DNA from 4 places in the Williamsia sp. R60 genome. Region 3 is predicted to be linked to each of the others. Evidence: predicted binding sites of a transcription regulator. Region 3 holds the regulator's gene; each other region holds the start of a gene.

Region 1 (7,579 bases), on a different contig from region 3:
AGGGCGGCACCATCGAGATCGGTGGCGGCAGGCCCGCGAACAAGGAGAAGGGCTACTACATCGAGCCCACCCTGATCTCGGGGGTGGAGAATTCCGCACGTGTTGCGCAAGAAGAGATCTTCGGCCCCGTGCTCGTGATCATCCCCCACGACGGCGACGACGACGCGATCAACATCGCCAACGATTCCCCCTACGGCCTGTCCGGCGCTGTGTGGGGCACCGACCCCGAACGCATCCAGCACGTTGTCGACGGTGTCCGCACCGGGACGATGAGCATCAACGGCGGTATCTGGTACGGCGCCGACGTGCCGTTCGGCGGCTACAAGCAATCCGGCATCGGGCGCGAGATGGGCGTTGCCGGATTCGAAGAATACCTGGAACTCAAAGCCATCGCGGCACCAGCATAAGGAGCATGTATGAGTAACAACCGATTTGAAGGCAAAACCGCCATCGTCACCGGCGCCGCCGGTGGTATCGGCGAAATCTATGCACGCCGTCTGGCCGCCGAGGGCGCCAACGTTGTGGTCGCCGACCTCAACGATGAGGCAGGCAAGCAGGTCGCCACCGACCTCGGTGGGCTCTACGTCAACACCGACGTCTCCGATCCCGAGTCGGCGCAGGCCCTGGCCACCGCCACCCTCGATGCCTACGGGCAGATCGACTATCTCGTGAACAACGCCGCGATCTACGGCGGGATGAAGCTCGACTTCCTCATCACCGTCCCCTGGGATTACTACAAGAAGTTCATGAGCGTGAACCTCGACGGCGCCCTCAACGTGACCCGTGCGGTCTACGGTCACATGAAGCCCGGTAGCGCGATCGTCAATCAGTCTTCCACCGCGGCATGGCTGTACAGCGGCTTCTACGGCTTGGCCAAGGTGGGAGTGAACGGTCTGACCCAGCAGCTCGCCACCGAACTCGGCGGTTCCGGCATCCGCGTCAACGCGATCGCACCGGGGCCCATCGACACCGAGGCGACCAAGTCGACGACGCCGGGCAGCATGGTCAAGGACATGGTCAGCAAGCTGCCGCTGTCTCGCATGGGCACACCCGACGATCTGGTCGGCATGCTCCTGTTCCTGCTGTCGGACGAAGCCGGCTGGATCACCGGTCAGATCTTCAATGTCGATGGCGGACAGATCATCCGGTCATGACAGATCAGAAAGCAGTCGGCTTCATCGGCCTGGGCAACATGGGTGCCCCCATGGCCGAGCGCCTACTCGCCTGGCCCGGCGGCCTGGTTGTTTGCGACACCCGGCCCGAGGCGGCCGAGAAGCTGGTCGAAGCCGGTGCCACACTGGCCGATTCGCCTGCCGAGGTCGCCAAGACCGCAGGGGTCATCGGCATCACCGTCCTCAACGACGAGCAGGTCAAGTCGGTGGTCTCCGGCCCCGACGGCATCCTGCAGACCGCGGCGCCCGGCACGGTCATCGCGATCCACTCCACGATCGGTCCGCAGACCGCGATCGATCTCGCCGCGGTGTGCGCGAAGTCGCGCGTGGAGCTGGTGGATGCACCGGTCTCCGGGGGCGCCCCCGGGGCGCAACAAGGCAAGCTCGCCATCATGGTCGGCGGTGAGCGGTCGGCTTATCTTCAGCTGAAAGAGCCGTACTCATCGGTCTCGGACATGATGGTGCACGCCGGACCGGTGGGTGCCGGTACCCGAATGAAGTTGGCCCGCAATCTGCTTCACTTCATCGCTTTCACCGCGACCACCGAGGCGGCGCGGCTGGCGGAGGCGGCGGGCATCGACATCGCCAAGCTCGGCAAGGTGGTCCGGCACACCGATGCGATAACAGGTGGACCGGGTGCGATCATGCTGCGGGACACCACGGCGCCCATCGATCCCGACGACTTCTGGTACGGGATCTTCACGCACGTGCGGGATCTCGGCGAGAAGGACCTTGCACTCGCCTTGCAGCTCGGCGCCGAACTCGGGGTCGATCTGCCGCTCGGGCATATCTCTTTGGATCGTTTCGCTGACGGCTTGGGTGTGGGAAAGGCAAAACAATGACTACTGAGGGCACGTCAGAGCGACGTCAACGGGGCCTGGACATGATGTCCAAGGTCTACGGGTGGGACATGCAGGACGGCCCGGGCGACTTCTTCGCGCACACCGCCGACCAGCTGTTCGCCGAGGTGTGGACCCGTGAGGGGCTCACCGTGCGGGATCGGAGACTGCTGCTGCTGGGCGCGCTGGCCGCAACCGGGCAGACCGATGTCGCCGAGATCCAGGCCGGCGCCGCACTCGGGAACGGCGAACTCGATGGTGATCAGCTACTCGAAATCGCTTTGTTCCTCTGCTATTACATCGGTTGGCCGCAAGGTACCCGGCTCAACATGATGTTCGGCGAGGTCATCAAGAAGCACAAGAAGGCGACGCGGGCAGCGGACTGAGCTGTCCGGTGACATTCTTCGCGACTCGATTCGACTTCCGCGCTCCCGGCGCCACCCCCGCCGCCCGCGGCGAACTCTTCGCGCGGTCGGTGGAGCAGGCGGAGTACCTCGACACACACGGCCAGGACGCCCTGATGTTGTCGGAGCACCACGGTTCGCCCGACGGCTACCTCCCGAGCCCGATGCTGGTGGCGTCGGCGTTCGCCGCACGAACGTCTCGGATCGCGATCACAGTGTCCGCGCTTGTCGCGAATCTGTACGACCCGCTGCGACTGGCCGAGGACATCGCCGTCCTCGACCACCTCAGCGGGGGCCGGGTGTCGTACACGCTCGGTCTCGGGTACCTGCCCCACGAGTACGCCCAACTCGGTCGGCCGTGGGTCAGTCGGGGCGCCGATATCGAACGACTGATCGGCGTTCTTCGGGCCGCGTGGAGTGGGGAACCGTTCGAGTTCGAAGGACGGACAGCGCAGGTGACTCCGGCGCCGTTGTCCAAGCCCCATCCGATGTTGTTCTACGGCGGCGGCTCCAGGGCTGCTGCTCTGCGCGCCGCCCGACTCGACCTCGGCTTCCAACCCCAAGTCGCCGACACCGCGTTGCGCGACCTGTACGAGTCGGAATGCCGTGCGCACGGCCGCGAACCGGGTTTTGTGATGATGCCGCCGCCAGGGCCGTCGACGGTGTTCTGCACCGAAGACCCGGACCGGTTCTGGCACCACTACGGCTCGTACCTTCTCGCCGACGCCCAGGCGTACGAGGCGTGGCACGGCGATCACGCCTCGCATGTTCGAGACAGCTCCACCACCGGGGACGAACTTCGTAGCGGCACGGGCTATCTGGTCTGCACCCCGGACGACCTGGTCGAGAAATGCCGTAGTCGCGAAGTACGCCTGGTGACAAGTCACCCCCTGTGCGGCGGGATGCCTGAGCAACCATCCTGGGACAGCGTGCACCTCATCGGCGAGAAGGTGCTCCCCGCACTGAGGAACTGACGCCCAAGAGAATGGGACTGAGTCGGCCTCACACTGTGTAGTTGTCAAGGAGCTGGTCGATCGGTTACATGGTCTGCAGTTCGAGATCTCGAGTTCTAGGCGGCGGCGGGCAGGACGATCCGCGACCGTCGGTGGGCCGGTATCGGTTTCTGTCGTCGATCGACACTCTTCGGTGGCGTGAACCACGGATGCCCATCGCCACCTATCGCGACTGCCCACCCCTGGTGGTGAATAATTCGGTGGTGGTGCCGACACAACAGGACGGTGTTGCTCAGGCTGGTCTTGCCGCCCTTGGACCAGTGCTCGATGTGATGGGCATCGGTCCATCCCGCAGGGCGACCACATCCTGGGAACGCGCATCCACAATCGCGCGCCAACAACGCTTTCCGTATCGCCGGGGTCACCGTGCGATGTTCTCGACCGACGTCGAGAGGCACACGTTCACCGTTGAGGATCATCGACGTCAACGTGGCATCGCAGGCCAGTAACCGTGCGGCTTCACCGCTGATCGGACCCATCCACTGCAAGTGGAACGCGCTCGTATAACCCTGATCATCGAGGAACTGCGCGTAGTCATCTGTCGACGCGCCCGACCCCGGCAGTGCCGCCCCTTCCTCGGCCAGCTCACGCGCATCAACGGTCATCGTCAGATGCGGGCGCACCCCACCCACCGTCGGCCGGTCTTCGGCCTGCAAGTAGGCGTCGATCAAGCGCTCGAGGCCTTCGGCCATTCGTTGTTCGGTCGAGCGTGGGTCAGGCGTGCCATCGTCGGCCGGCATCGGCCTGGTCAGTGGATCCAGCCCGGTCAACAATTTCTCCCCGAGAATTGCGTCGACGTCGAACTTTCCGCGCACCCGCCCGTCACCACCGGGAGTGACCGTGAAGCCGTTCAGCGCAGCGTTTTCCGACACCGGCACCGCACCTGTTGTTGGCGCGAGCGCGCACGCATCACCACGAGCCCGTTCACCGATCTCAGTGGGTGTGGCACCCGACCACGCCTGACCCAGCAGGCGGTTCACACAGGCGTCGCGGGCTGCGTCCGGCAATTCGGGCACAGCTCGCTCGACATGCGCTATGCCCCGCACGATCGCGTCGACCTGCTCGCCGGAGAAGTCACCGTCGCGAGCATGATCCTCGACCCGCGGTAACAACGCCAAGGCACGACCTACCCGCACCGTGCGGTGGGAACACCCAGGCGCAAGTCCCCCGCTCATCAACAAAGCAGCAGTGGACGCCGCTCCGAGCCGCTTGGCCACACCACGCCGATCGAGCGCCCCCGCCCACACCGACAACACGTGATCAACAAGATGACGAACCTTGATCAACGCCACCACCTGCTCGGCCAGAACGGCATCAGCTTCAGGCGGTGACCCCTGCGCAACCACAGCCAACGCTGTGCGGATTCCCCCGATATCCATGCCTCAACATTAGAACAAAATCACTGTTCGCACAAGTGTTCGAACTACCTTATTTCCCTGCGCTGCAACCTATTTCGAGCAAACCGACAGTGCCGAACCACCCAGTCTAACCGCGGGGTCTGACAGTTTCTTCGACGAGAAAGCGCCCAACTCAGCCCGCAACGCTCTCCGAGTCATCTTTGCGCGCACCCATGTACGCCCGCTCGACCAACGATGGATCGTCCGACAGCACCGACGAGGGCTGGTCGAGGACCACTTCACCATGCACCATGATCACGGCTCGGTCCGCGATCCCGAGGGCGAGGTGGACGTGCTGTTCCACCAGCACGACCGCTGTGTCGCCCCGGTCCGCGACCGCGCGGATGATCGGCAGGATCGACTCCACCACAACGGGTGCGAGCCCCATGCTCAGCTCGTCGATCAGCAGTACCTTCGGCCGCTGGATGAGTGCGCGGCCGATGGCCAGCATCTGCTGCTCACCCCCGGACAGCTGCCCGGCGTCGACTTTGAGGCGAGCACCGAGTGCCGGGAAGTACTCGAGCACCTCGTTCAATGCCTGCTTGCCGCGGTCACGTCCGCGGGTCGCGAGCTGGAGATTCTTGCGCACGCTCAGTCCGCGGAAGAGCGCGCGATCGTCGGGCACCAGCACGAGGCCCGATCCCACTGCCGCGCGCGGACTTCCGCGACGAAGGGTCTGCCCACCCACCAAGACGTCCCCGCCGAAACTCGGCAACAACCCGGCCAAGGTGAGCAACAAGGTGGTCTTGCCTGCACCATTCGGCCCCAGCAGCGACACCACCTCGCCCGCGCCGATGTTCAGGTCGACGTTGCGCACACACGGGCTGCGCTTGAAGTACCCGGCCTCCAGGCCCTTGCATTCCAGCACGCTCATGAGATCACCTTCTGTTCCGTGAGCCCGGTCGCCGATGTGGCCTCGGCGGTGTCCCGACCACCCGCAGGCACACCCAGATAGGCACGGATGACGTGCTCATCGGCCCGGATGGCGTCGGGGGTCCCACTGGCGATGACCTTGCCGAGATCGAGAACGATGATTCGATCGCACACGGACAGAACGAGTTCCATGTCGTGGTCGACGAGGAGCATCGTCATGCCGTTGTTGCGGACGGCGCGTAGCCGTTCACCGAGCCACCGACTCTCGTTGCTGTCGAGGCCGGCGGCGGGCTCGTCGAGCAGTGCCACCGAGGGATTGCCGGCGAGCACCCGCGCCATCGACACCAATTGCCGTTGTCCTTGTGACAGTGAGGCAACGGTGACATCGGCGACCGAATGCAGATCGAGCAAGCCGAGAACATCGTCGACGCTCTCGTCGCTCGTGGAAGCCTTACCGCCACGCGCGCCGACGGTGACGTTCTCCCGCACCGACAGGTCGTCGTACAGCTCGACATCCTGGAACGTGCGACCCAATCCACGTCGGCTGCGTCGGTGCGGAGCCAGATCGGTCACGTCGGTTCCGTCGAGAGTGATGTGTCCCGATGCCGACGCGAACCCACTGATGGCGTCGATCAGGGTGGTCTTTCCGGCACCGTTCGGCCCGATCAGCCCGACGATCTCACCGTCGAACACCTCGAACGACACCTCGCTCACAGCGGTGACTGCGCCGTACTGCACCGATACGGAGTCGACCTTCAGCAGCGTCCGGTCACGATCGATCACCGGTGTACCGGCGTCGAGCTGACCGGATGTGGGCGCCGTCGAGGCATCAGGCTCCCCGGCCGGGGCTCGGGGTGTCTCGGACCGCGAGAATCGTTGCACCAGAGGGGTGATGCGTCCGGCGATGCCGTCCGGGTTGATCATCACCGTCAGGATGAGGAGCACCCCACTGGCCAGCGCGTAGTAGTCACCGAAGTCGAAGGCCCGGTCCAGCACGATGTACAGCAACGCACCGGGAGCGAGGACACCTGCGAGCAGAGCGCCCGACACGGACGTGATCCCGGCGGTGTAGATGATGGCGAAGATCGCGATGCCGGCGAACACACTGAACGGATCAGCGGTTGCGAGAGTTTGTTGGTATGCGAGCAAGGTGCCGGTGAGCCCGGCGAGGAACGAGCCGATTGCGAACGCGGCCAGCTTGGTTCGCGACACGTTGATACCCGCGGCGGCCGCGGACCTCTCGTTGGCGCGGACGGCGAGCATGGCCGAGCCGAGCCGACTGCGCCGCAGCAGGCCGACGCCGACCGCAGCGATCACCACGATGATCAGGCACAGGATCCCGAACGAGACCCTCGGGTAGTTCTCCCCGGCGCCGATACCCAGATCGATCCCGAAGATGCTCGGTGCGTCGAAGTTCGAGCCCTTGAGTCCGCCGTTGAACGACGGGTTGCGGAACCAGAAGGTCTCCAGGAACACCGCGAGCGCAAGCGTGACCACCATGAACGGGAGCCCCCGGATCCGGAGGGCGGGCAACCCGACCACCACCCCGATGACCGTGGCCATCAGGGCAGCCAGGATCGGCGCGAACGGGAACGGTATCCCCAGTTCGGTGTTCACCACACTCAACCCGAAGGCACCGACACCCGCGAGGGTCAGCTGGGCGAGCGAGACCTGTCCGGCGAACCCGGTCACCACCACCTGCGAGAGTCCGAGGATCGCGAAGATGAATGTGGCGATGATCGCCCCACGGTAGCTGCCCGACGTCGCCGACAGGGCGATGACGGCAATCACGGTGGCGGCAACTGCCGGCGTCCAGATCCGTCTCGGACGGGGAGCCCGGCCGAGGTTCTGGTGCACGATACCGCCGCGACTGGGCAACGG
Region 2 (7,579 bases), on a different contig from region 3:
ACGGAGATGGTGCTATCTCAGTCCTGGGTATCGGCGAGGCAGATGTCGTCGCCGCGGACGCCGCGGCGGAACAGCTCGCCGTCCGCACAGGGGAGATCGAAGCGGAAGGACAGCGCATGAGGTCACTGAACTTGGCCGAAGAGGATCTGGGTCGGGCCCTGGTGGTGATCGTCGATGACCGGGCCGCCCATGGTGAGGACCAGGCCTTGATCGGTCCTCTGGTGGGGGAGTTGCTCGAAGAAGCCGGTTTTCACGTCGACGCGGTGGTGGCGGTGGAGTCCGACGAGGTGGAGATCCGCAACGCCCTCAACACCGCGGTCATCGGCGGGGTGGACTTGGTGATCTCGGTCGGCGGCGTGGGGGTCGGTGGTCGTGATGTGACTCCCGAGGCGACCGCGGATCTACTCGATCGCAAACTGCCGGGTATCGAAGAGGCCTTGCGCAGTTCCGGATTGGCTGCCGGCGCGATGGATGCCGGGCTGTCACGCGGGCTTGCGGGTGTCTCGGGGCAGACGATCGTCGTCAACTTGGCCAATTCGCGGGCCGCTGTTCGTGACGGCATGGCCACCATCACCCCGATGGCGAAACACCTGATCTCGTCGATCAGCAACTTCTGATCGGGTCCGATGAGCGACTCGAAAGACGGTAAGCGAACCAAGACTCGGGCCGAGTTAGAGAAGGTTTTTGGCGAGGAATTGCCTCTGACCAGCAGTGATGAGCGACCGATCGGTCGAAGTGATGAAGGTCACAGTAACGCCGATATGCGTGGGGACGAATGGTTTATCGAGAATCGCCCGCCACATCACGGCTGAATCGCGATTCGGTCACGGCCCGGTTCCTGGACTTTTCCTGATAACTCACTGAATTTGCTGCAACATCAATAATTATTCATTCGCTTGAGTGAAGTTCCCTTTCCAGACACGACTGCTGCGAAGTGTTGCCCGCCCCTGTTCCTGGGGCTAACGTTCCGCTCGATACGGCCAGTACCAGTGCGGGGGTTGGGCGTATCCCGTGCGACGTCCCCAATGGCGACCGCGGTGTGGGCAAGGTGTTCGGCTGAGATTTACCTACCGGAAACTACGGGCATCCAAGCCCGTTAACTGCCCGGGTAGAAGATTCCGCTGAACCTTTTGGTCACTTCGAGCTCACGATTTGGTTGAGCTTGGATTACACAGCAATCCTGTGAGAGGGAACGAATGAGCAAGATCAACATGTTCGGTCTGCGCCGCGTTGTCGGCGTTGGTGCGATTACCGCGGTTGCCGCCATTGGCCTGGCCAGCATGGGCGCAGGAAACGCCGCCGCAGGACCCCTGCCCAGCGGCAGCAAGGTGACCCAGGGTGTCGACGGCACCGTCGTCAAGATCAGCCGCACCGGCGAGGCCGCTTACCCGGTCCCGTCTTTGGCGAACAACGGCGCAGGCCGCGCCGCAGAGGTGTCCGGCCTTGTCACCGTCACCGCCGGTGGCGCCAGCGGTACCCTGACCACCGGCTACATCGTCGGCTGCCAGGTCGACATCACCGGTCTCGAAGGTGGCCTGAACGCCTCCATCGATTCTTCTTTGAGCCTGGGCCTCGACGGCTCGCTCTCGTTCCCGCTGGCACCCGGTGAAGCGGCTTTCGTCCCGCTCGGCACCAAGACCTTTGAGGGCGGCGTTGCAAGCGTCCAGTACAAGCGTCAGGGCATCGAGGTGCAGCAGTGCGGCGGATACGCCCAGGCTCGCGCCTTCACCACCGTGCAGACCGAGGGCAACTACGTCATCAAGTCGACCCTCTACGGCGCCCCGTTCAGCCTGAACTGATCGTCGGCAGATAAACCAACTAGTCTGAAATCTCATCTGCCGCAAGCAGATTCATATTCCTGAAGGGGAATCATGCGCAACAAACTCTCGCGTCGTCTCGCCGCGGTGGCCGGCATCGCCGGTGTCTCGGCCATCGCACTGTCCTCCATGGGTGCCGGCGGCGCAGCTGCCGGCGCTCTGCCCGGTGGCGTCGCCACCCAGAAGCTGATCGACGGCTCCAACGTCACCGTCACGCTCAAGGACGAGTTCGTCAACATCCAGCCGTCGACCGTGGCGGTTCCGACCAGCCGCAACGTGTGGCTGTCGGGCAAGGTGCTCGTCACCGTCGACGGCGAAGCCGAAGGCGCCACCGTCGAAGCCGGTTACGTTGTCGGCTGCCAGCTCACCTTCGGTGCCGGCGGCAAGGCCGGTATCGGAACCTCGCTGGATCTCTCGGCTCCCGGCACCCCGTTCACCACCCCCGAAGCCGGCCTCAGCGGCGGTCTGACCCTCGGACCCGGTGAGGCCACCTACGTGCCGATCCTGTCGTCCGACGACGCCACCGACTTCAGCTTCGAGGGCAACGCCGGCGGCATCGCTTACAGCCAGGAAACCGTCAAGATCGACGGCTGCGCCGGATACGCCGAAGGACAGGCGTACGTCAAGGTCACCGTCGACACCCCGTCGGTCACCGGCATCGTCACCCTGTGGGGCTCCAAGTTCAGTCTCGGCTGATAAAAACATCCCTGCTGCTTGACAACTGAACAACCCGAAAGCCGGACCACCGCAAGGTGTTCCGGCTTTCGGTGTTTCACCAGGATGATGAAATCGCTGGTGTTGGCCGGGTAGGCGCCGAGGCGGCGGGCGAGGAGAGTTCGAACATGTGTTCGACAATCTGTGGATATTGGGCTACATTGGTTGTAGGGAATCGTCCTGACAACAGAAGCACTCCGCATCTGTTGTCAGCGTTCGCTTTTCGGTTGACTGGGGGGTCATCATGTCCGACGGTGCTGTCATCGATTCGCCTGTGGTGGGCGCGGTGTCGGGTCTGGAGTCGGCGATCGATCAGCTGGCCGAGGTGAGTTTGACGGGTCTTTCCGACGAGGATTGTGTACGTCTGGTCGACCGGTTGGAGGTCGCGTCGCGGCGGTTGCAGTCCGCAGGTCTGCCGGTGTTGCGGGAAGTGGTTGTGCGGCGTGCGTATTCGAAAGTTGGATGCTCTTCGCCGGCTGCGATGTTGACCTCGCTGGCACGGCTGCGCCCGGGTGCTGCCCGAGCTCGGGTGGAGGCGATGGACGCGTTGACGCCGTCGGTGACTCCCAGCGGTGAAGTTGTAGATGCTCGGTTCCCGAACACAGCAGAAGCGTTGCGCGAGGGTGTGATCGGACTTGATCACGCCGGGGTGGTGGCGAGGGTGATGGCAAAGATTCCGCACAAGGTCGATGCGGAGAAGCGGACAAATACGGAGGTGGCGCTGGCTGATCTGTGCCGCAAGCACACTCCTGGCCAGGTAGAGGCGATCGGTGAGCGCATCGTCGAGTACTTGGATCCCGACGGGACGTTGGTCGATGACACCGACAGGGCCCGGAAACGTGGATTCAGCGTGGGGAAACCGGCCACGGATCTCATGTCGACGGTAGCTGGGCATCTGGACCCGGTGACCCGGGCCTTGCTGGATGTGATGCTCGCGGTGTGGGCCGCTCCGGGGATGAACAATCCTGATGATCCGCTGTCGCCCTCAGGTGCGGCCGATGATCCGACGGTGGACAAGGACCTCTTGCAAGCTGCGGCAGACAACGACACCCGCAGTGCGGCGCAGCGCAATCACGATGCGGTGAAGTCGATGCTGATGTACCTGCTCGAATCGGGGCAACTGGGCAAGACGCATCACGGATTGCCCGTGCAGGTCATCATCAACATGACCAAAGACCAGCTCGATCAGTACATGCTCGACCAGGTGCCGCCAGAAGGCGTTCACGGAGAGGACGTTTCGGGATCTGAGTTTGAACCCGGTCGAGCGCCGGCGTTAGCAGCAGAATCAGGCCGTGAACCGGAGCCAGGCTGCACGCCGGAGCCAGACCGCGAGGTGGAGCTAGCCCGCGAGGTGGAGGGCACGCCAGAGCCGGCATCAGAGCGGGATCCAGACCGTGAAGCGGAGGGCGTTCACCCGTACCCGGAGACCCGCTGGGAGGATCCGAGCTGGTTGCCTTCGGTCACTGGTGGGCCGACGCGACCGTACGGGTCGGGGCTGGTCTACACGGCGACCGGTGCGGTGTTGCCGATCGCTGATGCGTTGAGGCTTGCAGTGCGTTCCGACAAGACGTTGGCCATTTTTGCGAACCATTCGAATGAGCCGTTGTTTCTGGGCCGAGCACGCCGGTTGGCCAGTGAGGCGCAACGTCTGGCGATGTTTGCCGCGTACAGAGGGTGTTCGCATCCGGGTTGTTCGAATCCGCCGTTGTGGGCCGAGGCGCACCATGTTCGCGAATGGGCGCAGGGCGGGTTCACCGACATCACTCACCTGGCTCCGGCATGCCCACAACACCACCAACTCGTCGGACCGGGGGAGCATCAGTGGCAGACGGTGATGATCACCGACGGGCCCGACGCAGGGCGGTGTGCCTGGATCCCACCAGCACTGCTGGATCCGGAGCGACAACCCCGGGTCAACCGTGCCCACCACCCGGACGAAGCCATCATCGAGGCCCGTCAGAGCATGCTCGCCCGCCGCAAAGCCGAACTCGAACAACGCAATCGAGAACTCAGTCCTCAACCACCAGATTCACGACCCACCAGACCGTCGGAGAACAACCCTCCGCCTGAAGCCCCGCTCCCTCCAGGTGCTCCTCAGACCGCGGATGTCCTCGTGGAATAGGGGCAGTGGAAAATAAGAACAGCGAAGCAGCAGGAACGGCGTGCCGTGATCCGAGATCGCTGGGCCCTCGACAAAAACTATCGCCCCGGCCTGAGCCGGGGCGATAGTCGATCTCGAAATGTTTACGGGCTGCTGTGCCTGCCGCCGCCGTTGTGGTCGTCGCGACGTCCCGGTGGGGGCCCGTAGTTCGGTGGTGGACCGGTGAGCGGGTCGTAACCGGGTGGCGGGCCGGTCAACGGATCGGGGCGGTAACCCTGCCCCTGATCTTGCCCCTCATGCTGCGACGGGTTCGGGCGGGGCGGCGGCGCCGGGTTGTACCCGGGCGGCGGGCCCGGCGGCTGCTGATAACCGGGAGGCGGTCCACCAAGCGGCGGCTGGCTACGCGGCGGCAGACCGCCCTGGGGCGGCTGTCCCTGCGGCGGCTGGCCGATCGGTCCTAAGCCACCGGTAGGCGGACCCTGCGTCGGATAGACGTTCGCGCCACCGACCCGGTCCGACTGCTGCGAAGAGAACTGCTGCGTACCGGCAGAAGACGCGCCTGCGCCGGCGGCGGCCGGACCCGAGTAAAGCGGACCGGACTGCGGGCCGTCGTCGCCACGCCGGTCGATGAGAGCCTGATCCTTCTCACTCGTCGCGCCGGCGATCTTGGCCTTCTCCTCGGCGGGATCCTTGCCTTGGAGAATGTCGCGGATCTCGGCGAGCAACTCCGACTCGGTCTGGGCCGCGGCGTCGTCGCCGTCGCGCGCTGCGAGCGTCTTCAACTTCTCGTACGGCATCACGATCAGGAAGTAGACAACCGCGGCAACGATCAGAAAGTTGATGGCGGCGGCGATGAGGGCGCCGATGTCCACAAACGTTTCCGGATTGCCGGACCTGATGGTGAATCCCAGCCCCTGCGCGGAATCGGTGCCACCGATCGAGTTCACCAACGGTTGGATGATGTTGGTGGTGAACGCTGTGACGATCGCGGTGAAGGCAGCACCGACGACCACGGCGACAGCGAGGTCGATGACGTTTCCCCGCATGAGGAAATCTTTGAAGCCCTTGAACATGTAGTGACCCTTCCCACGAGGGAAACGAGCTCTAATTGCAGTCCGCTGATCCTAACCAGCGGTCGCGGAATTTGCCGTTCACAACATGCAGTTCAGTGAAAAACGAGTGTGATCGGAGCAGTGAGGGTGGCCGCCGCGACCACGTGCGCGTCGCGCTCCGGCAAGGCGAGAACGGCAAGTCGGGCATCTGACCCCGTCCGCGAACCTGACTCCTGCGACACGAGTGCGACCACTGCTCCCTTGGTCAAAACCTTTGTCGCCGATGACTCTTCAGTGGTACCGGAATCGTCGATGCTCAGCACGTCGACCACGTCTCCTTCGCGGAGGAGATCGATCACCGCTGTGTCGGCCACCTTGACCGGAACCAGGCGCGCATCGGGACGCTGCATGATCTGAGCTGGCAGGCGACTGGTGAGAACGCGCGAATCGGTCAAGATCTCGCCCGCCCGTACCGGGCCGGTCACCGTCTTGTCCAGGAAGTCGGCTGCGTCGTCGACTGTGCCTGCCGGGAGGTCGCCCGGACGGAACTCGCGCGTGGTCAGGTCGCCGATCGTGAGGGGTTGCCCAGGGCTGATGTCATGGGCCGCGATCACCGCCTGCCGCAGTTCCTCGGTGCGGCCCGCCGTCAGTGCGGCCACGAGCGCGACCGCCAACAGCACGATGGCACAGGCGCGGCGGAGGAGCAGCGACCGTGTCCATCCGGGCCTGACGGCATGACGGACACGGTCGGAGAGTGTTGGGTTCAGAGCATTGCGCGCGGCCATGGGCGAACGTTATGGCGATTGCCATCCGTCGTCCGCTTGGTCAGGCACCGATATGAGGTTGCCTGTGCACAGTCCACTGTGTGTGGACAGGTGTCAGGAAGCAGCCTTGGCAGTGGTCGAACTGCTGGACGTGCTGCTCGACGAGCTGCTGCCCGAATCCGTCGACTTCGCTGCAGGCGCCGATTCCTTGCTGCCGGAGTCGGACTTCGACGAGTCGCTCGAACTCGACTCGCTGCTCGTGGTGGTGGAGCGGCTGTCGTTGCGGTAGAAGCCGCTGCCCTTGAACACGATGCCCACGCTGTTGAACAATTTGCGCAGCTTACCGGCGCATTTAGGGCATTCGGTGAGCGAGTCGTCGCTGAAAGATTGCACGATGTCGAAGCGGTTGTCGCACTGTGTGCAAGCGTACGAATATGTGGGCACCGAAAACCTCCGAAGGTGTTAAGCCGAGAACGTTGTGGATTCTACCGTCGAACTGGCACTCTTCGTTAACGAGTGCCAAGGTCAGCTTGTTCCCAGTCGTCTGAACCCCTCGCCGGGTGTCAGGCTCCAGCCCATCGGCACGTCGAAGTCGTCCGATGGCAGCTCGTCCACCAGCTCGTCGTCGAACACCACGGCTACCAGTTTGTCTGTGTCCACCTCTGGTATCGACCGGTCGTAGTAGCCGGCTCCACGACCGAGTCGAATACCGTGGCGGTCGACCGACAGCGCCGGGACCAGGATCAGAGCGGCATCGCCGAGCGCGTCAGGTGAGGCGCAGTCCTCACCGGGCTCCAACAGTCCAAATCGTCCTTCATGCAATGACTCCGGTCCGTCGTACCAGGCCCAACGCAGCGGGGCAGGCGGGCCCGCCGCCACCTTCGGCAGCAAGACCCGGAAGCCTCCCTCGCGCAACACCTCCAACATCGCAGTGGTGCCCGGTTCGCTCCCGATCGGGACGTAGGCCGCAATGACGGCGCCCGGCTCCACCCGCGGACCGCCCTCGGGGAGGTTCGCGATCCACGTCACAATCGAGGCATCCAGGCTCGCCTTAACCTGGGGAGACAGGCTGTCGCGACGCTCGAGGGCGAGCTTTCTCCAGGTTGCTTTGTCGATGAAAATCGGTACGCC
Region 3 (7,579 bases):
TGATGAGCCGACTGATGCCGGCATGCCCACCACAGTGTTGATCGGGGGATGGCTCCGGTCCCGGACGGCTCCACATGTTGCGCTCACGGTGGAGGTCGTGGACCCGGCTGCGCCCGCGCAGTCGTGTCTACGGCAAGGGTCCGACCTAAGGTCGCGGCTCGCGTCGGCCCCGGAGCCTGTCGGTCTGCTCGTGGTGGCCGACGGTGCAACAACGATCACCGAGAAGTCGCCCGGTGGGCTGAAGCGCGGTGCGGTCGAGTTCCAGGACATGATCGACGGCGCGCTCGCAGCGGCCGACCACAACACGATCTCGGGGCTCGACGAATCGCGGTGTGCCGAGTTCGGCGTCGAGGGCAGGGCAGCGTGGCAGGTGGCATCTGGAGCCTTTGCCGGACCATCTCTGGCGTCCGAGGTCCGCTACGCGGGGGCGCCATTCGGTGTGGGTTACACGGTGGCCTGGTGGAACACGTGACCGCCGGGACGAAGCCCATCGCGGTGATCGGGCCCACGGCCAGTGGCAAGTCCGACCTCGCGCTCGATCTGGCGGTCGAGCTGGGCGGGGACATCGTGAACGTCGACGCGATGCAGCAGTACCGGGGGATGGACATCGGTACGGCCAAGGTTCCCGTGCACGAGCGTCGCGGGATCACTCATCATCAGATCGACGTCCTCGACGTCACCGAGACGGCGACCGTCGCCAGGTACCAGCAGGCCGCCCGCGAGGACATCGAGCGTCTCCTGGCGCAGGGGCGAACACCGGTGGTGGTGGGTGGATCGATGATGTACATCCAGGCACTCCTCGACGACTGGAACTTCCCGGCCACTGATCCGGCCGTCCGACGGCGCCACGAAGACGAACTGGCGCGAATCGGAACACGGGCGATGCATGACCGGCTGGCGCAGGTGGATCCGGAAGCCGCCCGGCAGATCCTGGACACCGATGGTCGCCGGATCGTCCGGGCGTTGGAAGTGGTGGAGCTGACGGGTCAGCCCTTCGCCGCGTCGGCTCCGACGATCGGTGACCCCAGGTGGGACACGACGGTGATCGCACTCGATCGCGACACCGCAGAGCTCGACGAGCGGATCGAGCGACGCACGAGTGCGATGTTCGGATCGGGCTTCGTCGACGAGGTGGAGACACTGCTGTCGGCCGGCCTCCGGGACGGTGTCACCGCGGCTCGCGCCATCGGATACGCACAGGTCATGGCCGCCATCGACGGCGAATACGACGTGGCCCGCGCGCAGGAGCTGACCTTCATCGGTACGCGGCGTTACGTACGCAGGCAACGGTCCTGGTTTCGCCGTGACCCTCGCATCCACTGGCTCGACGCCTCGTCGCCGGACCTCACGGGTCAGGCGCTGCGCGCGGCAGGCAGATGAGGAGGTCGGGCGCGTATCGTTGACACAATGTTCGCACGCGTCGACTTCGTCAAAGGGCACGGCACACAGAACGATTTTGTGCTGTTGCCCGACCCCGGCGTGCAGTTGGACCTCACCCCGGAGTTCGTCTCGGCGCTGTGTGATCGTCACCGTGGCATCGGGGCGGACGGGGTCCTCCGGGTCGCCACAGCCGGGGCACTCCGCGACGCGGGTGTGCTCACAGCGCTCGGCGCCGGCATAGCCGACGACGATTGGTTCATGGACTACCGCAACGGCGACGGCTCGATCGCGGAGATGTGTGGCAACGGTGTCCGGGTGTTCGCGCATTTCCTTGCCGCGCACGAGCTCGTGTCCGAACGCTCCTTCACCGTCGGGTCGCGCGCGGGTGCGCGGCCGGTGACGGTGCACGCTGTGACGGGTTCGTCGGCCGACGTCACCGTGAACATGGGCCCAGCCCGTCTCGGCGTCGACAGCAAAGCCCAGATCGACGGCCGGCGGTACGCCGGGGTGTCGGTGGATGTCGGCAATCCCCATCTGGCGTGCGTGGTCGACGGGTTGAAGCCGCAGGATCTGGCGGACATCGATCTGTGCGGGTCGATCACGTTCGACAACACAGTCTTTCCCCATGGTGTGAACATCGAGCTGATCACCGCACCGTTGTCGGCAGGCGCTGCGGACGCCGAGATCACGATGCGGGTCCATGAACGCGGAGTCGGTGAAACCCGCAGCTGCGGTACCGGAGTCGTCGCCGCCGGCGCCGCTGCTCTGCGGTTCATGGGAAGGTCCGAGGGGACGGTACTCGTCAACGTTCCCGGGGGTCAGATCACGGTGACGGTCGATGACGAGAACACAACGCTGCGCGGCCCGTCGGTACTCGTCGGCGCCGGAGTGCTCAACGAGGGATGGCTCTAAAATCGGTATGCACCACACCTACCCGAGTGTCACCATGGTGATCTCATGACCGAAAACAACAAGGCCGGCAACGATCAGCGCGACGCGCCGACGATCGGCGAACTCCAGCTCGACGAACGCAGTTCGCTGCAGCGCGTCGCCGGATTGTCCACAGAGCTCACCGACGTCACCGAGGTCGAGTACCGCCAGCTACGACTCGAACGGGTTGTCCTGGTCGGGGTCTGGACGCAGGGCAGCACCACTGCGCAGGCCAATTCGAGTCTCGCCGAACTCAAGGCCCTCGCCGAGACGGCTGGGTCGGAAGTTCTCGAAGGTCTCATCCAGCGTCGTGAAAAGCCCGACCCGGCAACCTATATCGGGTCCGGCAAAGCTCACGAGCTGCGTGAGATCGTCTTGGCCACCGGCGCCGACACCGTCATCTGCGATGGCGAGCTGACCCCTGCTCAGCTGACCGCTCTGGAAAAAGTGGTCAAGGTCAAGGTTGTCGATCGAACTGCGCTGATCCTCGACATCTTCGCCCAGCACGCGACGTCGCGAGAAGGCAAGGCGCAGGTCGCGCTGGCACAGATGGAGTACATGCTCCCGCGGCTTCGTGGCTGGGGTGAATCCATGTCCCGGCAGGCGGGTGGCCGTGCCGGCAGCAATGGCGGCGTCGGACTGCGCGGACCCGGTGAGACGAAGATCGAGACCGACCGCCGACGGATCCGCGAACGCACAGCGAAACTGCGGCGCGAGATCCGCGAGATGAAGACGTCACGAACCACCAAGCGCGCCAAGCGAAAGCAGGCTGCCGCGTCAGCGGTGACCATCGTCGGGTACACGAACGCCGGCAAATCGAGTTTGATCAACGCGTTGACCGGATCGGGCGTGCTGGTCCAGAACGCCTTGTTCGCAACCCTCGATCCGACAACCCGTCAGATGTCCCTCGAGGATGGCCGTGAACTGGTCATCACCGACACCGTCGGATTTGTCCGGCATCTGCCCACCCAGCTGGTCGAGGCCTTCCGTTCGACCCTCGAGGAAGTCGCCGACGCCGATCTGCTCCTGCACATCGTTGATGGTTCGGACCCGGTTCCGACCGACCAGATCATGGCGGTGCGGAAGGTGATCGAATCCGTGCTCGAGGAGGAGAATGCAACAGCTCCGCCCGAACTGCTCGTGATCAACAAGATTGATGCCGCCGACCCGCTGGTACTGGCGCAGCTCAAAGGGCTGTTCTCGACAGCTGTGTTCATCTCGGCGGCCACCGGCGAGGGCATCGACGTACTCCTCGATCGCATCCGGGAGTCGGTGGCCAGGAACGACGTGCACGTCAGTGTCCGGGTGCCGTATGAGCGTGGCGACCTCGTGTCCCGGATCCATGCCGAGGGTGACGTATTGACCGAACGTCACGAGGCGGACGGGACTGCGATCACCGCCACGGTGCCTGCCGCGCTGTCGCGCCAGCTGGCATCTCTGGCCATTCCCGAGTCAGCCGAATAGCCCTCCGAACTGCAGCTTTGGGCCAGATGTAGAATCCGGTTACAGTTGGATATCCAACCAATGCCACCTGTAATGGAGACCTGACGATGGAACGCACCCTTTTCGAGCCCGAGCACCTTCTCTTCCGCGATTCGTACCGGAGCTTCCTCGAACAGCACGTGGCGCCGAACCACGAACGCTGGGAAGAGCAGAACCTGGTGGACCGGGATGTCTGGGTCGAAGCAGGCAAGAACGGATTCCTCGCGGTGGAGGCGCCCGAGGAGTTCGGCGGCGGGGGAGTCGACGACTTCCGTTACAACACCATCATCGACGAAGAGACCGTCCGCGGCGGCTACAGCGGTATCGGCTTCGCGCTGCACAACGACGTGGTGGCGCCGTACCTGCTCGACCTCTGCAATGACGAGCAGAAGGCACGCTGGCTGCCCGGCTTCGTCTCCGGTGAGCTGATCACCGCGATCGCGATGACCGAGCCCGGCACCGGGTCCGATCTCCAGGGCATCAAGACCAACGCCAAGAAAGACGGCGACAACTGGGTGCTGAACGGTTCCAAGACGTTCATCACCAACGGCATCAACGCGGACCTCGTCATCGTGGTGGCCCGCACCGACCCCGAGGCCGGTGCGAAGGGGTTCAGCCTGCTGGTGGTCGAGCGCGGTATGGAGGGATTCGAACGCGGCCGCAATCTCGACAAGGTCGGGATGAAGGCGCAGGACACCGCCGAGCTGAGCTTCGACAACGTCAAGGTGCCCGCCGAGAACCTCCTGGGCGAGGAGGGCATGGGCTTCATCTACCTGATGCAGAACCTCCCGCGCGAGCGCCTGTCGATCGCTGTTGTGGCGGCCGGTGCCATGGAGTCGGTTCTCGAGACGACAATCCAGTACACGAAGGACCGCAAGGCATTTGGCCGCCCGATCGGTAGCTTCCAGAACTCGCGGTTCCTGCTCGCCGAACTGGCGACGTCCACCGCTACCACCCGTGTGTTCGTCGATCGGTGTATCGAACTGCTGAACGAGAAGAAGCTCACCGTTCCGGACGCGGCGATGGCGAAGTACTACGCCACCGAGAACCAGGTCCACCTCATCGATCGTTGCCTGCAACTGCACGGCGGCTACGGCTACATGCGTGAGTACTCGGTGGCCAAGGCCTTCCTCGATTCACGCGTGCAGACCATCTACGGCGGCACCACCGAGATCATGAAGGAAGTCATCGGCCGAAGCCTCGGGGTCTGAGTACGTTTCATAACTACGCGAAGTGGGGTGCACCGGAAGGTGCACCCCACTCGTGTCTGCGTAGTACCCGCGTTTGTTCGGTTGCCGAGGATGTTGCCGGACGCCTCAGAGGCGCCGCATCACCGTGACGACTTTGCCCAACACAACGGCGTTGTCGCCGGGGATGGGGTCGAACACCGGGTTGTGCGGCATCAGCCACACCGCATCCTTGGTGCGTTTGAACGTCTTGACGGTCGCCTCCCCGTCGATCATGGCCGCAACGATGTCGCCGTTGTCTGCGACATTCTGCTGCCTGACGACCACCCAGTCGCCGTCACAGATGGCGGCATCGATCATTGACTCGCCGACCACCCGCAGGAGGAACAAAGATCCTTCACCGACAAGCTCTTTCGGTAGCGGGAACACGTCTTCGACGGCTTCCTCGGCCAGGATCGGCCCGCCGGCCGCGATGCGGCCGAGGACCGGAACGAACGTCGGTGTCGGCAGGGATTCGTCGGGTACCTGGACCTGGCCGGCCGCCGTGGCCGGATTGAGGTCGGTGTCCTGGATGTTGACCGCCCGGGGACGGTTGTTCTCGCGCTGGAGGAATCCTTTGCGCTCGAGGGTGCGGAGCTGATGAGCGACCGACGACGTGGAGGTGAGGCCGACGGCATCACCGATCTCGCGGATTGACGGGGGATAGCCGCGTTCGCGGACCGACGCCCGGATCACCTCCAGTACGGCTTTCTGGCGCGGGGTCAGCGACCCCTCGGCCAGCGGTTCGGAAGTGACCACCGTCGCGGCCGCCGCGTCCGGCGGCGTCCGGGTGTCTGTCGTATCGGCCATCAGGTCCTCCAGTTCGTACGGTGTCCGGCCAAGGTGTCGTAGCTGTCGAGAGAAGAAAACGCACACGTTGTTCGTTGGATTATGGGGATCACGCTAATGCAATCTGTCACAACTCTCAAACATTTGTTCGATTGGGCGTGGCGTGTGTCGGACCCCCGTGATACAACTCGAACATTCGTTCAATCGAACGAGTGATCGAACTGTTGACCCGAGGATCGAACAATGACTGCAGCCACCACCATCAGCCGCCCGGCCGCTGAGCGGCCCCGTCGCCGGCTCGCCCGAGTCGGTGGGCCCGTCGCCTCCGATCAGTACACCCGCACGGCGCGAGCGCGTGTCGACAGTACTCGCCGGCCGGCCGACCGCAGGCTCGCCGCAGACCGCCGTGTTGTGGTGGGCTGCTCCGAGCCTGGCAGTTACGCACCGTCGGCTGCCGTCGTCGAGCGCGATGTGTATTTCCGCCGACGTGCCTGGGCCGGGGCCGCCGTGGTCGGAATCGGCCTGATGATGCTCGTGTTGTTCCTCATGTTCTTCGGCCGGGTTGTCGAGAGCGGTGCCGCTCCGGCGAACACCGGGACGGCGGTCGTCCACGTGCAGTCAGGAGAATCGTTGGGCGACATCGCCTCTCGAATCGCTCCCGAGATGCCGACCGAAGCGGTGGTGGAGAAGATCATGGACCTCAACGCGATGAGCAATTCAGCGTTGTCGCCCGGGCAATCCCTGGTGACGCCGATCTACGCGCGGTAGCTGCAGTGCTGGGGCAAGCAATCGGCCGGGCGGTATCCTCTACAACAGAGTGTCCGGTCATTCCGACGGGGCCGCTGACGTCCGAGGAACCCTGCATGCACTGCCCGTTTTGCAAGAACGAGGACACGCGGGTCGTCGACTCACGGGTGGCCGACGAGGGCCAGGCGATTCGTCGTCGGCGGGCCTGCTCGCAATGCGGACGGCGGTTCACCACGGTGGAGAGCGCAGTCCTTGCGGTCGTCAAACGCAACGGCGTCACCGAACCCTTCAGTCGCGAGAAGGTGATGAGGGGCGTGAGGCGCGCCTGCCAGGGCCGTGCGGTCGACGATGACCGGCTGCACCTGCTCGCGCAGCAGGTCGAAGAGGCCGTCCGCGCCTCAGGATCGGCCGAAGTTCCCAGCAACGAAGTGGGCCTGGCGATCCTGGGCCCGTTACGGGATCTCGACGAGGTCGCTTACCTTCGCTTTGCGTCGGTGTATCGCTCGTTCGACTCAGTCGAAGACTTCCAGAAAGAGATCGACGATCTGCGAGCGGCCAAACCCTGACCGCCTTTCGTCCGGCAGTGGTGCCGCCGGATCAGCGCAGTTCCCGGATGGCCTTGATCGCCCGTTTCTCCGACACGGGATACGCAGTACGCAGGTGCTGTGCGAACAATCCGACTCTCAGTTCTTCGACGATCCATCCAGCTTGCTCGTTGACTGCGTCCCGGCGACCGGGCGGCACGTGTCGCAGGTGATCAGTCCACGCCGACACCACCCGGTCGATGGCCGCCATCGCCTGGGCATCGCGAGCGGCGCCTGCCGGGAGCTGTTCGAGCCTCGACCTCGCAGCATCGAGGTAGCGGGGGATCTCCGCGAGGTGTTCGTCGCGTGTCGCAGAGACGAATCCGTCGAACAGCAGCTCGTCCAGCTGGTCCCGCACGTCGTCGGCGGCGATCGATCTGCCGGCCGCGGTAATCGCCGTTCGTAGGGGCGCCACGCGGGTCAGGATCGTCGCCACCCTGC
Region 4 (7,579 bases), on a different contig from region 3:
GCAGACTTCGCCTAGGTTGTTGGTGGGAACATTCTGCGAATTCTGGGCGAACAGCGGGTATCGAATGCGTATGCGGGGGCCTCGACAATGAGCACACAGGAGGTCGAGCGGTCCGACGTGGCGTCGGAAAGCGCTGTGGACCGGTTGCCGATGCCTTGGTGGCGCAATCTGCGGGTGTGGCGCTGGGTTGCGACAACCCTGTGGCTGGGCGTCGTCGTGGCGCACCTGATCTTCCTCGGCCTCGCGTTCGACCGGACGCGCTTGATCTTGCTGATGTGCCTGGGTCTGGCCGCAGCGAGTATCGGGCGGCGACGGGTCACCACGGTGATCATCGATTGGCTGCCATTTGCCGGGATACTCCTGCTCTACGACTTCACCCGGAACATCGCCCAGTGGATGGGGATGCCGACGCACTGGTCGCTCGCCGCAGACTTCGACCACATGTTGTTCGGGGTGAATCCGACGGTGTGGTTGCAAGAACGCCTGAAGCAACCCGACACGCCCTGGTGGGAAGTCTTCACCAGCGTCGTCTACATGTCGTACTTCATCATCCCGTATGCGGCTGCCGCAGTGTTGTGGCTGCGCAATCGCCACGCGTGGCGACGGTACGCGGCCGGCTTCCTGATCATGACGTTTGTGGCGCTGGTGGGATACACCCTGCTGCCCGCAGCGCCGCCGTGGGCAGCCGCCCGGTGCACCTCGGAGCAGGTCGCGGACTATCCGCGCGCACCCGAATGTATGAATCAGCTCTATGCCGATGATGGTGGACTGCTCGGGGAGCTGGAGCCGCAGAACGCGGGCGCCCAGCCCTACGTCGAACGCATCTCCGCGCGCGGGTGGGAAGTGCTCGACATCCACGCCGCTTCCAACCTGCTCCAGTTGGGTCAGGCGAAAGCCAATCTTGTTGCCGCAATCCCGTCGTTGCATGCGGGGTTGACGATGTTCCTGGCGCTGTTCATGTGGCCACGCGTGCGTGCACTCGGGCGAACGTTGTTCCTCGGCTACGCCGTTGCGATGGCCTTCACGTTGGTCTACACGGCCGAACACTATGTGCTCGACATCCTCCTCGGATGGGGGCTCGCTGCTGCTGTGGTGGTGGGCGTCGATGTTGTGGACAAGCGGTTGATCGCCAGAAGGAATCGATCGCCGGTCCCGCAGTCGGTGTGAGTGGCTCGGCCGTTCGACAGCTCGGGGCGGCGGCCTCATGTGGCCACTGAATCGATCACCGCGCGGACGGCCTCTTCGAGTTGGGTCAATCCGGGTTCCTCGATGGGATAGTGCCCGCAATTGGTCAGTCGGACAACGGTGTTCGGGCCCGGTACCTTTGCCAGGAACCGTTCGCTGAGCGCGGCCGGGGTCCAGCGGTCGGCTCCCGGGTGTACCAGGGTGATCGCTGGGCCGCCGTACTGCGCCGGTGCGGTGTGTCGGTAGGTGAACCAGTCGGAAAGGAATCCGAGCGGTACGCGACCGCCACCTCCTCGGGGGTCTGCCGCGCACAGCCGGGTCAGTCCAGGGTTGTTGCTCATGGCGCTCATCCGGGCCGGCCATCGAATCGGCACCATCACGTCGCCCGCCCATCGCGACAACAGGGGGAGAGTATGTGGAGCGGCCATGCCGAGAGGCGCCCAGCGGGATGCGGCTCCTCGAGCGGAGCTGTCCGACGTGTCGAGCAGACAGGTTGCAACCACAGCTGCGGCAGTGCCTGTACGACTGGCTGTTTCGTAGGCCAGCATGCCGCCCATGCTTGCGCCGAACAGAACCAGGGGTCTCGGGTCGGTCCGGGTCTCCTCCGTCACGAAGTCGCACAGCAGATCAACCCAGTCGCGGTAGCGGACCTTCGCCGGGTCGACGGTCTCGGTGCGTCCGTAGAGCGGAAGGTCAAGTGCCAGTAGGTCTGCGTCGCCGGGGGTCGCTACCGCGGTGAATGGCCACAGCGCACCCGAATGGCCGCCGGCTCCGTGGATGATCAGCACTCGCGCCGGCGCAGACGGATTCTCAGCCCTTGCCACGTGAACGCGGTGACGACCCCACGGCCACCAGGTGGCGACCGGTGCCTGCATCGCGGTTCGGTAGCGCTGCGGAAGGAATCGGGCGTATTCGGCGACGTCGCTATATTCGACTTCGTTCATCTTTTGAGCATCAACGGAGGTCGAGGGCATGACAACTCGCATTGAGGTCTCATGAGCCGTGCCCGGAAAACGCCTGTTCAGGACCGATCTCGCTTCATGGTCGACGTGATCCTGGAGGCAGCTACTCGCGTTTTCGACAGCGAAGGTGCAGCCGGGACGACCAACCGCATCGCCGATGTGGCCGGAGTGTCGATCGGATCGCTGTACCAGTACTTCCCGAACAAGCACGCGATCATGGCGGCGCTGGCGTGGAGGCATGTCGAGGAGTCGCGGGCAGCCCTCACGAAGTTGTGCGACCGCTTCGACACGACGGCGCCGAATCGCGTCGAGATGGTGACCACAATGGTCGAGACGGTGGTGTGGCTCAACGGCAGTCATCCCCGCACTTTTGCGGTCCTGCGTGAACACACGCCGCGAACTCCCGAGTTGGTCGACGCGTTCACCGCCCTCGCCGCTGATATGACCGCGCGACTCGTGCCGCACCTCATCCGTACCGGCACGCCATCTGCGGACGCCCCACTGCAAGCCCGCCTGCTGGCGGCTTCCATCGACGGGCAAGTACATCAGTTGATCGCGACCGCCATCACTGCCGACGATCGAGAACGATTGTGCGCCGCCATCATTGCAGGTCTGATGGCGACCGAACAGCCGTTGTGACGCCGGCCCGCAGCGGCTGGACAGCACGCCCGAACGACTCTGGAGATTGACTTTCGCCCACATGAAGGTTGGACGTCGGTCGGGTGTCGGAAGGATTCACCCAAACGATCTACATACGAACAGGTGTTCGAGTCAGTAGAGTGATGACACGCTGATCGTCCGCAAGACCTGACTCTGAGATACGTGTGACTACGCCACCATTGTGATCGGCTGTCCCAATTCTGTTGTCTCAGTGTTGTTGTCTTGGAGGGGGTGTGGTGATGGCTGTTCTCGATGTGGTTGATGAGGTCATCAGGGTGGAGTTTCCGGATGATCCGGCCGGGGTGGTGGCGGTGGTGAAAGATCTGATCACCCTGCGTAATGCTGTCGAGGCGCGGTTGGCGGCCGGCGCGGCGATCATCGACCGCCTCGGTGTCGCCAAATCTATGGGGTCGACACCCTCGAAGGTGGTGCAGGCCAACGGTGCCGCCCCAGCGGCGGCGGCACGATGGCTACGCATCGGGACCGGCCTGGCGGGGTTGGAGCGTACAGCCGGATACTTTCGGGACGGGTTCCTCTCCGCTGAGCACGTCGACGCAATTGTCCGGGGCATCAGTCATGTGCGCGGCCGCATGGTGGGTGTGATGAGCGACGACTTCCGGTGTGAGGTCGAGCGGAAACTCGTGGCTCATGCGATCTCTGGTGCACCACCCGCCGAGATCGGAAGGATTGCCCGGGCGATAGGTAACGAGGTCGCCGGGGAGTCGGGTGGGGTGCCGGCCGCCGAAGACGTTTCGTTGAACACTCTGGACTACGTCATCACTGACGATGGCCGGCTATCGGGCAGGTTTGATGTGGATGCGGTGACCGCAGAGAAGATGATGTCCACGCTCGACGTATGGTCCAGACCCCGACCTGAACCGGACGGCAGCGCCGATACCCGCACACCGACGCAACGACGCGCTGACGCCCTGCACCAACTCCTCGACTGCGGTGGCGGCGGGCAGGGTTTGGTGTCAGCGCCGAGAACGGAAGTGATGGTGACTGTTCCGGCTGATCATCCCGACCTTGCGTCACTGCGGTGGATGGGTCCGGTCACCGAAGCCACCGCAGCAGCAGCCGCGTGTGATGCAGTGATCACCTCGATCACCCTGGACGGGCAGCAGGTGCCGATCGATTTGAGTCCACCCAAGCGTTTGTTCACCGGACCAGTGCGTAAAGCAATCTTGCTTCGCGATACCTGCTGCATCAAGTGTGGGGCGCCGGCGACCTGGTCGGACTGCCATCACATCGTGCATTGGGCCGACGGCGGACCCACCACCCTCGGTAATGGGTGTCTGTTGTGCCGCACCTGCCATCGGGCCGTGCACCACACCGACTGGGACATCACCATGGGCACCGACGGACATCCCTGGCTCATCCCACCCGCCGACATCGACCCCACCCGACAACCACTACCGGCCTACAACCGCCGAACCCTCACCCTTGCAGCCTGACTCAGGCTGCCTGACTGACACAAACCAGCACCGCACCGCGAAACACCGCACCCGACACATCGCCGGGACCGCGGACGCACCCTGACAACTCCATAGTGTGAACGGCCTGCCGCGTAACTGATCTGACGCGTGAACGTCGCTGCCGCGTGGGGACGTACCGTGTTCAAGGTCGGGCAGTGGAAGGTTCGGACGCGGGTCAGGTGGTCCGTCGGCTGCGTTGACTGTGCGACCGATCTGGCCGATTCGACTGATTCGGCGGGTTGCCTTGATCTGGTCTGTCCGTTGGAGCGGTCGTCGGCGAGGTGTGAGAGTCGCCCTTGCCCAAGTCGTCCCCGGTGCCGAGGCTGTCCGCGTTGCCACGTTTGCGCAGCCGCCAGCCGCCGTTGTCCGTGTCGGATTCGCCGAAGTGGTCGGCGTCCACGGAGCTGTACAACGCAACCAGGACTGCACCCACCACCGCGCCGATGAACCCGATGACGGCAAGCCAGCCAAGGCCGGGCTTTGCGCTGTCGTTGAGGAAGACCACGCCGATGATGCCGGGGCCGGCCGTCTCGCCGACCACGAGCACGGCGGTGACGCCGTTGACCTGCCCGAGCTGCAAGGCGACGGTGTGGACGTAGAAGCCGACTGCGCCGGCGATGGCGATGGTCCACGCTGCGGGGTCGGTGAGCAGGGTGACGATGTCGAACGGATCGATTCCGCGCAGGATGCGGACCGAGATCGCGATGACACCGAACAGCAGGCCGGCGGCAGCACCGCCGACAATCGCGCCACGCTTGCCGAGCTTGTAGACAGCGAGCAGCGCCAGTCCGGCCAGAACGCAGGTGGCGAAAAGCAGGCCGTAGTGGAAGCTGCGTTGTTCGCCGCCGCCGCCTTCATGCGACGACGACAACCCGAGCGCACACAGTGACGCCACCACCACGCACATCGCGACCCAGTCGCGACCGTGCAGTCGAATCCCCAGTACAGCGGTGCCGACGAGGGCGGTGACGATGAGGTTGGCCGAGACGATGGTCTGCGACAGAAAGAGAGGAAGGAACCGAGCGGCCACCGCGCCGGCGCCGAAGCCGATCACCACCAGTGACGTGCCGAGGATGAACTCGCGGGTCTTGAATGTGTCGACCGTCGAGGAGACCGACGGGCCACCTTCAGTGGTCAGCTGGTGTTCTCTGTCGTGCTCGCGAGCCGCGACTGCCGCCTTGCGGGCCCCGAGGGCGCGCAGCACAGTCGACAGACCGTAGGCCACGGCAGCCGCACTGGCGAACAAGACACCGATCAGGAACACCCCGACACCCTCCGTCGCCGCCCGGAATATTCGAGGCCCACCCGGCGCCTGTCCGACGGCGAATATAAGCTACCATGTCGCTGGTGAAAGCCATTCTTCGGTTCGGCAGCGAGGCACGATGACCACTCGCAGCGGAAAAAATGTTCTCATCACTTTCGGGCGTTCATTTCTCACCCTCGATCTCGCCAGATTGATGAATGCCGGCGGGCACAATGTATTCATCGCCGATTCGATTCCATTTCCCATCACACGGTTCTCGAATTCCGTACAAAAGGTGTTCCGCGTTCCGCGGCCCAAGTTCGAGCCACGCGAATATGTGGACGAAATCGCGCGCATTGTCAGGGCCGAATCGATCGACCTCGTCATACCGATTCACGAAGAGACCGACATCCTTGCGATGGCGCAGGATCAGTTCCCGCCCGAGTGTCGCCTGCTGCTCTCCGATTTCCTGACGGAAAACCGGCTGCACAACAAATACGAGTACCAGGTGCTGCTGGAGACCTTGGGCGTGCCCACCCTGAAGTACGCACAGGTTCGCGATGAGGCCGAGTTGGCCGCGCTTGATTTTGAAAGTCCGTTCGCGCTGAAGCAGGTTTACTCGCGAGGTTCACAGCAGGTTTATAAAGTGAATCCCGGAGAAATACCCGACGGTCTCACATTTGATCCTCTTAATCCGTGGCTGGCGCAGGAGTGGCTCAAAGGTGATAAGTACTGCACATATTCGGTGTGCCACGAGGGCAGGGTCTACGCGCATGCAATCTACCCTGTGCGATATGCAATCAATGGTCAGTCGTGCCTCAGTTACGAGCCGGTTGAACATTCGGGAATCACCGACTGGGTGACCGAACGGGTGAAAGAAATCAATTTCACCGGTCAAATCGGGTTCGATTTCATCGAACACCCGGAGCGGGGTTTGTTCACCATTGAATGCAACCCGCGTTCTACAAGTGGCATTCTGATGTTCGAACCCCATAACAGAGTCGACCGCGCATTCTTCGGCGAGAATGACGACGTGATCACCCCCGATCCCGACGCCCGCAAAATGGTTGGGCCGGGAATGCTCCTCTACGGCTGGCGCAAATCTGCACTCGAGGGCAACACGCTGCGCGGGTTCGCTCGGGATTTCCGCCATACCGACGAGATCATCACCCGACGCGACGACATCGGTCCTTTTCTGGGCATCCCCTTCGCCTTGAGCAATATCCTCACGAACTCACTCAAGTATCGCGTGGGTTTGGCGGAAGGTTTCATGCACGACCACGAATGGGACGGCGAGCAGATCTGATCGGGCCGTCAGCCTGCGTGCTGACGGCAGAACTCGACGATTAGCTCGACGCTGTCGCCGGGGCCGGTGAACAACCCGCCGTGGCCCGCGCCGTCGATCTGGACGAACGCCGAACCGGGGATGCGGGCCGCAGTGGCTCGGGACAGCTCGGGCGGGAAGAACAGGTCGTGTTCGAACGCCAACACCAGGGTCGGCACATCGATGGCGGCCAGGTGCTCGGGCAGCGGCTCGCCGGACTTGATCCACTCGTAGGACGCGGTCAGCTGGCCGGTGAAGCCGTCCGGGCTCGCCCAGCCTCCATCGGAACCGCTGAGCATGTCCCGCCAGCCAGACACGGTGGCCGGGTCCTGCAGCAACGTGGTGTGCAACGTGGTCATCAGTTGCTCGAAAACCAGTACTGCTCGGGGTATCTCGCCGATCTGCTCGATGAGGCTCAGCTCCATCTCGCCGACGAGTGCACCGATCGGGCTGGGCTGTAGCCCGGCGAAAAGGACTGCAGCCTTGACCAATTCGGGACGGCTGCGCAGCATGGCCTGAGTTGTGTAGCAGCCCATCGAGTATCCGACGACGAGTGCGTCGTCAACGTCGAAATGTTCGAGCAGTGCCGCGGCGTCGTCGGCGAGGTCGGCCACCGAGTAAGGCGAAGGCGGCGCCGAGGACGGAGCCAGGCCGCGCGCGTTGTAACTGATCACGGTGAATCCGGCGTCCGCGAGGGCCGGGGCGAGGCCGCAGATGTCCCACACCATCG

The links. The regulator LexA, encoded in region 3, represses DNA repair genes until DNA is damaged. The targets are predictions, from matches to a motif close to CGAACANNTGTTCG.
Region 1: ACVWY6_RS02860 (DUF222 domain-containing protein) is a predicted target of LexA. The motif match lies at 4,836-4,849, and genes of this name have one in related genera.
Region 2: ACVWY6_RS11585 (DUF222 domain-containing protein) is a predicted target of LexA. The motif match lies at 2,655-2,668, and genes of this name have one in related genera.
Region 4: ACVWY6_RS00190 (DUF222 domain-containing protein) is a predicted target of LexA. The motif match lies at 2,903-2,916, and genes of this name have one in related genera.

The regions. Positions count from the first base shown of each region.
Region 1 covers NZ_JBSSGR010000001.1:654,137-661,715, reverse strand. Annotated here, with positions in the region: gene ACVWY6_RS02885 (aldehyde dehydrogenase) at 1-407, shown strand, start outside; gene ACVWY6_RS02880 (SDR family oxidoreductase) at 417-1,154, shown strand; gene ACVWY6_RS02875 (NAD(P)-dependent oxidoreductase) at 1,151-2,014, shown strand; gene ACVWY6_RS02870 (carboxymuconolactone decarboxylase family protein) at 2,011-2,397, shown strand; gene ACVWY6_RS02865 (LLM class flavin-dependent oxidoreductase) at 2,406-3,389, shown strand; gene ACVWY6_RS02860 (DUF222 domain-containing protein) at 3,485-4,807, opposite strand; gene ACVWY6_RS02855 (ABC transporter ATP-binding protein) at 4,959-5,699, opposite strand; gene ACVWY6_RS02850 (ABC transporter permease subunit) at 5,696-7,579, opposite strand, start outside.
Region 2 covers NZ_JBSSGR010000002.1:1,004,210-1,011,788, forward strand. Annotated here, with positions in the region: gene ACVWY6_RS11570 (MogA/MoaB family molybdenum cofactor biosynthesis protein) at 1-617, shown strand, start outside; gene ACVWY6_RS11575 (MspA family porin) at 1,197-1,799, shown strand; gene ACVWY6_RS11580 (MspA family porin) at 1,872-2,513, shown strand; gene ACVWY6_RS11585 (DUF222 domain-containing protein) at 2,776-4,653, shown strand; gene mscL (large-conductance mechanosensitive channel protein MscL) at 4,776-5,705, opposite strand; gene ACVWY6_RS11595 (RcpC/CpaB family pilus assembly protein) at 5,798-6,469, opposite strand; gene ACVWY6_RS11600 (FmdB family zinc ribbon protein) at 6,563-6,892, opposite strand; gene ACVWY6_RS11605 (5-formyltetrahydrofolate cyclo-ligase) at 6,974-7,579, opposite strand, start outside.
Region 3 covers NZ_JBSSGR010000004.1:269,260-276,838, forward strand. Annotated here, with positions in the region: gene ACVWY6_RS20190 (class III extradiol ring-cleavage dioxygenase family protein) at 1-472, shown strand, start outside; gene miaA (tRNA (adenosine(37)-N6)-dimethylallyltransferase MiaA) at 469-1,380, shown strand; gene dapF (diaminopimelate epimerase) at 1,408-2,292, shown strand; gene hflX (GTPase HflX) at 2,338-3,774, shown strand; gene ACVWY6_RS20210 (acyl-CoA dehydrogenase family protein) at 3,861-5,003, shown strand; gene lexA (transcriptional repressor LexA) at 5,109-5,828, opposite strand; gene ACVWY6_RS20220 (LysM peptidoglycan-binding domain-containing protein) at 6,051-6,575, shown strand; gene nrdR (transcriptional regulator NrdR) at 6,671-7,120, shown strand; gene hrpA (ATP-dependent RNA helicase HrpA) at 7,152-7,579, opposite strand, start outside.
Region 4 covers NZ_JBSSGR010000001.1:61,084-68,662, forward strand. Annotated here, with positions in the region: gene ACVWY6_RS00175 (phosphatase PAP2 family protein) at 88-1,167, shown strand; gene ACVWY6_RS00180 (alpha/beta hydrolase) at 1,203-2,129, opposite strand; gene ACVWY6_RS00185 (TetR/AcrR family transcriptional regulator) at 2,226-2,786, shown strand; gene ACVWY6_RS00190 (DUF222 domain-containing protein) at 3,047-4,261, shown strand; gene ACVWY6_RS00195 (EamA/RhaT family transporter) at 4,458-5,546, opposite strand; gene ACVWY6_RS00200 (ATP-grasp domain-containing protein) at 5,665-6,831, shown strand; gene ACVWY6_RS00205 (alpha/beta fold hydrolase) at 6,840-7,579, opposite strand, start outside.